Marinoscillum sp. 108: one gene and its partner. The protein of the gene in region 1 binds, or shares a complex with, the protein of each later gene. Links are inferred from orthologs where the notes say so. Each region holds a gene or a part of one and is shown in the gene's direction. Other genes may lie near its edges.

Evidence for each region.
Region 2: the proteins of prfA (region 1) and prmC are in contact, whole or in part, in a crystal structure (PDB 2B3T), measured with the Escherichia coli proteins. The link is inferred for Marinoscillum sp. 108 from one-to-one orthologs.

The regions. Positions count from the first base shown.
Region 1 is NZ_LR734808.1:2,891,379-2,894,570, reverse strand. What follows is about bases 96-2,960. They hold prfA (peptide chain release factor 1), read left to right. Parts: upstream 96-923; coding sequence 924-1,997; downstream 1,998-2,960. Other genes in these bases: GV030_RS11460 (right-handed parallel beta-helix repeat-containing protein), read left to right, coding at 2,025-2,960; GV030_RS11470 (DUF3365 domain-containing protein), read right to left, coding at 226-876; GV030_RS11475 (Kazal-type serine protease inhibitor domain-containing protein), read left to right, coding at 96-225. Outside these bases: GV030_RS11480 (DNA-3-methyladenine glycosylase I), read left to right, coding at 1-22; more of GV030_RS11475, read left to right, coding at 19-95; more of GV030_RS11460, read left to right, coding at 2,961-3,192. UniProt on the Escherichia coli protein: Peptide chain release factor 1 directs the termination of translation in response to the peptide chain termination codons UAG and UAA.
Region 2 is NZ_LR734808.1:3,274,864-3,278,183, reverse strand. What follows is about bases 173-3,165. They hold prmC (peptide chain release factor N(5)-glutamine methyltransferase), read left to right. Parts: upstream 173-1,239; coding sequence 1,240-2,091; downstream 2,092-3,165. Other genes in these bases: GV030_RS13295 (energy transducer TonB), read right to left, coding at 2,093-3,165; ribD (bifunctional diaminohydroxyphosphoribosylaminopyrimidine deaminase/5-amino-6-(5-phosphoribosylamino)uracil reductase RibD), read right to left, coding at 202-1,221; GV030_RS13310 (GAF domain-containing protein), read right to left, coding at 173-191. In the rest of the region: more of GV030_RS13310, read right to left, coding at 1-172; more of GV030_RS13295, read right to left, coding at 3,166-3,320. UniProt on the Escherichia coli protein: Methylates the class 1 translation termination release factors RF1/PrfA and RF2/PrfB on the glutamine residue of the universally conserved GGQ motif, i.e. on 'Gln-235' in RF1 and on 'Gln-252' in RF2.

The DNA.
Region 1 (3,192 bases):
TCGATTTAAAGAACTGACATGAAATTAGCTTTCTTTTTTCTTGCCCTGGCGGCAGGCTGCACCCGTACCTCCGAGGTGTGTATAGATGAAGACAAAATCAATGAGCAAGCCATTTGTACCATGGATTATAATCCTGTGTGCGGCTGTGATGGGCAAACTTACAGCAATGCCTGCCACGCCGAATCGCGCGGCCTGATCAGCTATGACCCAGGTGCCTGCGAATAACTACAACTTACTGACTATTGCTTTTTTGGGAATGATGATGCGCCACATGCCTCTGAAATTCCCCACCTCATAATTGACAGCCTCGTCGTTGGGGTATCGGGATTTGATCAGACTGTAATTCTCTGGTGTAATATCGGAGCCAACTTGCCCATGACAGTTGAGACACAGCGTGGAGCCAATCGTTATGGGCTTGGTGTAAATAAGGCTTTCCGCATCATATTCCTGAATCTGTCCATCCAGATTCTCCGGCACATAGGCATAAGCTTCCCAGATGGCTTTGTCTGATTCCGAAAGCATGTTGCCCGGGTTTCTGGGCTTATCGGTCACACGGCTTATGGTTACTCCCAGGCTATCCTGCAGACCGGCGGCAATGCCCGAAGCACTCAGTTGGCAGAAGTCAATAGCGCCACTGATCCCATTTTCCACAATCGCACGCTTGAGTGTATTGAGGTAGGCATTTGCTGTGGCCGACAATATTTCTTCTCCGAGTTCCTCACCTTTGAGCATCAGATCTGCAGGGACAATCCGTTTTAACTCGCGGGCGGCTTTTTCCTGACGAAAGCCTTCTCTATCCACTGGTTTCTTGGGTGTGCAGGAGTAGATGCAGAGGAAACCAAACACTAGAATCAAGGTGTTTTTAGTAGGTCGCATAAAAGTCTTTTGGCTTTATATAATTTTGCAGACTAAAGTTAACGGAGATGATTGATAAACTTGAAGCAATCAAGAAAAGGTTTGAGGAGGTAAGTCAGCTGATTGTGCAGCCAGATGCGATGGCTGATATGGGTAATTATGCCAAGTTGAATAAAGAATATAGTGACCTGGGGAAGGTGGTGAAGAAATATGACGAGTACACTCATCTGTTGGCTAACCTCAAAAGTGCCAAGGAGGTGCTCGAAACGGAAAAGGATGAGGAGTTTCGGGAAATGGCCAAAATGGAGTTGGATGAGCTGGCGCCCAAAAGGGACGAACTTGAGGAAGAGTTGAAAATGATGCTCATCCCTAAAGATCCGAATGACAGTAAAAATGTGATTTTGGAAATACGTGCCGGTACTGGCGGGGACGAGGCAGCCATCTTTGCCGGAGACCTTTTTAAAATGTACGAGCAGTTTGCGGCGGATCAGGGTTGGAAGTTTTCAGTAATGAGTCTTACCGAGGGCACGGCAGGCGGTTTTAAGGAAATTGTGACCAGTGTGGAGGGAGAAGATGTCTACGCCAAGTTAAAATTCGAATCGGGTGCTCACCGGGTGCAGCGTGTACCTCAGACAGAATCTCAGGGGAGAGTGCATACCTCGGCTGCTACAGTGGCGGTGCTGCCAGAAGCCGAAGAGGTGGATGTGGAGTTGAACATGGGCGACATCAGAAAAGATACCTTTAGGGCTTCGGGAGCAGGAGGTCAGCACATCAACAAAACAGAATCTGCCGTTCGTCTGACGCACGCACCGTCTGGTTTGGTGGTGGAGTGCCAGGACGGCCGCTCTCAGCATGCCAACTATGACAAGGCTTTGAAAGTACTGCGGTCAAGGCTCTATGAAATAGAACTTAAAAAACACAATGACGCCATTAGTTCTCAGCGAAAAACCATGGTGGGCTCCGGAGATCGATCTGATAAAATCAGAACGTATAACTATCCGCAAGGGCGGGTGACAGATCATCGAATCAACCACACGGTCTACAATTTGCCCACAATTATGAGTGGAGAAATAGGTGAGTTTATTGAGAAACTTAGAATAGCGGAAAACTCAGAGTTACTAAAAGCTGAGGGTCAGGAATAAACCCAGCGGTTTTCCGTTGATCTACAAATGAAAAATTTTTTACCTCTCTTATTTATTCTATTGACAGGAATACTGGCTTGCGAACCGGAAGAAGAGAAAATCACTACTTCTTTAGATGTAAAGTTGGCGTTTAGCACAGACACCGTCCTTTTTGACACGCTCCTGACAGAGCGCCTGAGTGTGACCAAGCGCCTGAGAATTTACAACCCCAATGATAAGGCAGTAAAAATTCATGATATCAGGCTGGGAAAAGGTAGGGCCTCTGACTATTCCATGATTGTCAACGGCCAATCAGGGACCACCATCAAAGATCAGGTACTTTTTGGAGGTGATAGCCTGCTGATATTAGTAAGTGTGGAAATAGATCAGCAAAACAAAGACTTGCCTTATCTGGTCAAGGACTCCATCACCGTCTCATGGGGCAAGTACCTGGCTAATGTCAAGCTGGTGGCCTATGGTCAGGACGCCAACTTTGTGAATAGCCGCCTGATTTGTGATGAAGTGTGGACGGCAGACAGGCCTTATGTTATTTACAATTTTGCTTTGCTAGACAGCCTGTGTACCCTCACCGTTCAGCCGGGCACCAAAATTTATCTTGACAATGGGGCTTCATTTTTTGTACAAGGGAGCCTCAAAATTCTTGGAGATTCTGGCAGGCATGTTACCATTAGGAACACCCGGTTCGATCCGGACTATCTGGAAGCCCCCGGTCAATGGGGCGGCATTTACTTTTTGGAGGGTAGCAAAGACAATGAAATCAGGTATGCAGATATAGAAAATGGTGAAATAGGCTTGCGGGTTGGCACTCCAGACGATGACGAAAAGTATGATCTGGAGATTTCCCATACCACCATTCGTCATATGTCGGTGGCTGGTATCCTGGCATTTTCTTCGGATGTTTATGCTTACAATACACTCATTCACAATGCCGGAGGCTTTCTCGTCGGTAATCTGGCGGGAGGAAATTATAAATATGAGCATTGTACATTTACCAATGTGCCTAGTTTTTTCATCTCGGATGATCCCATGATCCAGTTTTCTGATAATGTGATTCTGGCGGATGATGACGTGCTGGTCGGTGACCTGTCTGTAGAAATTACCAACTCCATTTTGTGGGGGGAAGGGGTCAATCAACTTTTTGTAGGAGATGGAGGCGGAGCCACGGTGGTCACCAAGATTCAGTCGAATATTATCA
Region 2 (3,320 bases), 380 kb from region 1 along the record:
AATTGGTCATTTTTGACCAGGTAAAACCCCACCCAAAAGAAATCCATCCCATATTTGAGTGCTGCGGCGATATTGGCCAGGTTAGCAATCAAATCCTCCTCATCAGCAATCAGCGATTCTATTTGCGGTATGAGAGAAGCGTATTTTTCCCTCTTGTCAGTGGTATGGATAATGTTTAGTTCTTCTGCCATGGTAGCGCTTTCAATGATTTTTATAAATTAATAACCGATCTCCTAAAACGTCCTCTGCTGACAAAAGTTCACCGGAAATATGAGGGGCAGCAATGCCTTTACCAAAAGTGTGAGGGGCAATGAAAACCCTGGCTTCATCCCAAAGTCCACGTTCAATGAAAGAGTTGAGTAACCCGCTTCCACCCTCCATAATCAAAGACTGGATTTTCAATTCGCTGATCGAAGCTAAAATGGCTTCAGGTGCAATCTGCTCCTGCTGAATAAATGTCAAATTCTGCCTGTTTTCACCCTCCCCTTCCGTAAAACAATAAGTAGGTACGGTTCCATCCATGAGATGCATTCCCTTGTTCAACAACAACGTTCTGTCAATGAAAAAACGCACAGGATTTTTGCCCTTCCAGTCTCTGGTGGTCAAAGATGGATTATCGTAACGAGCCGTATTGGTCCCCACCAAAATAGCATCCTCCTCAGCACGCCACTTATGCACCAGCTGTCTCGAATAAGTATTGCTGATCCATTTGCTGTCATAGTTTTCACGGGCTACAAAACCATCAGCGGTCTGTGCCCACTTCAGGATCACATAGGGTCTTTTCTTTTCAAATGCAGTGAAAAACCTTCTGTTGAGCACTCTCCCCTCTTCCCTTAACAAACCGATTTCCACTTCAATTCCGGCATTCCTCAGTCGCTCAATGCCCTGCCCGGCTACCAAAGGATTGGGATCCTCATTACAAATGACCACCCGCTTTACCTGATGACGCACCAGCAAGTCGGCACAAGGTGGAGTCTTTCCGAAATGCGAACAGGGCTCCAACGTGACATAAGCGGTGCTCTGAGCCAAAAGGGACTGATCCTTCACAGCTTGTACAGCATTCACTTCCGCATGCGGCCCTCCGTACTGCTCGTGATAGCCCTCCCCAATGATTTTGTCATCTTTCACAATCACGCACCCTACCATAGGGTTGGGGCTCACATTGCCCAAACCCAGACGGGCAAGCTCCAGCGCTCTTTGCATCCATTGTTGATCTGACATATTCGGTAACTTCGTGCTGTGAATCACAAAGTGTCCGCAATTTACAAAGAATCAGTTCTTCAACTCACTCCTATCTATGGAGAAAGAGAGGCAGAGTCAATCATCAATCTCTTGCTGGAAGATCATTTGGGGATCACCCGGATCCACCGACTCACCAATCCTGAAAGAGAGCTTTCGGAAAGTGACCATGAAAAGCTCCGGTCTGCCATGCTACAGCTGCTGAGAAATGTGCCCGTGCAGCACGTCATCGGCTTTGCTTATTTTATGGATCGAAAATATCTGGTGAATAAACATACCCTAATTCCCAGACCAGAAACCGAGGAGCTGGTGGAGTTGATACTTGATGAGAATGATCGTCATCAAAAACTCAATATCCTGGATATAGGTACTGGCACCGGATGCATTGCCATCAGTCTCGCGCTGGCCATGAGGGCCTCAAATGTGACTGGTTGGGACATCTCTGAAGGAGCTGTAAAAACCGCTCAGAAAAACAGCCAGGCGTTGGGAGCTCAAGTCAACATGGAGGTACAGGATGTGTTTGGGGAAATTCCTCCACAGCAGTATGACCTCATCGTGAGTAACCCTCCTTATATACCGGAGGCGGATCGCATCGAAATGCATGAGAATGTGGTGGCCTTTGAGCCGGAAGGGGCACTCTTCGTCTCGAATGATGACCCGCTCATTTTTTACCGACGCATTGCCGAGATTGGGCTAACTCACCTAGCCCCGGGAGGAAAGCTCTATTTCGAAATCCATGAGGCCTTTGGACTGGCAACGAAAGACATGCTGAGAACAAAAGGATACGAAGACGTAAAAGTTTTTCAAGACCTGAATGGCAAAGATCGCATGGTAAGGGCAATACTCCTCTGACCTACTCCGGTTGGAATACCACCTTTACCCGAACCTGACTTTCTACAGGCTCTCCATTTCTGGTGGCTGCTCTCCACGGGGGACCTGTTCGTACCAACCTCATCGCCTCCTCATCACAGCCAAATCCGAGGCTTCGCTTCACTTCAATCGTTCCTATCTCTCCAGTGGCGAGAATGGCAACTTTCAGGATTACTTTACCTGAAACATTGCTGTCGATAGCCGTCCTGGGATAGTTCAGTTCTCGCTCCAGGTAAGACCGGTAGGCTTTTAATCCCTCTGCCGGTTCGGCACTCTCAAAGCTCATTTCATTGGTCTCCGCATAGGTGGTCACTACCACCTCGGAGAGTGCCTGTACATCCGTCTCCAGCTCCACGTTCAACTGCCTTCTGTCGCCTACCTTCAGCTCTATCTGGTCATAACCCACATAGGAGAACACAAGCACAGCGCTTCTATCTGCGAGTTCCAGGTTGTATTGACCATTGCTATCACTCATCACTCCATAGGCGGTGCCTTTCACCACCACCGTCACTCCTGGCAATGGGGTTCCAGCTTCATCAGTGACCGTGCCCGTCACCATATTATCTACCCCCAGAGCTGATCGGGTCACTGCTCCTGTGGATCTGCTCATAGCTACCGCTTCCTTCTTCAGTGCGGAGCTCTCTTCCGGAATCACCTCTTCCATCACCACCTCAGCCAGTGTCTCATCTGCCAGCTCAATGACCTGATCCTCCTCCATCAATTCATCTGCAGAGGGTTCCGGACGCCTGGTAGTGATCGCTACATCTTCCTGAGAAGGACCCTCCTCATTTTCTTCCGTCAGTATGTTTTCTTCGGGCTTTGGTCGGGTTGCTTCAGCAACCGGGACGCTTTCTTCTTTGATGAAAGGTGGCTCCGGGATGACAACCTCTTCTTGCACAATTTTGGAATCTCCCATATCAGCCGCGTCTTTTTCCTGTTTGTCTTCTTCTTTCAGGGATAGCTGGTCACTGGCAGGGTCTAAGGACGGTACCACCAACCAAACAACCACAGCAGCCACCGCAAGGAGTGCGAAAGTAGCTGCCCAACGCCACGCATAACTCTGGCGCTTTTTGGACCTTGCTGCCACCCTTTTCATCAGCCCATCCAGATCCGTTTCGGTAAGTTCTGGATCAAACAGTGCATATCCTTCCATAGCCTCCTCGTCAAAAGGATCATTGAGCAACTGACGCTCCACCGCATGGGCATTTTTG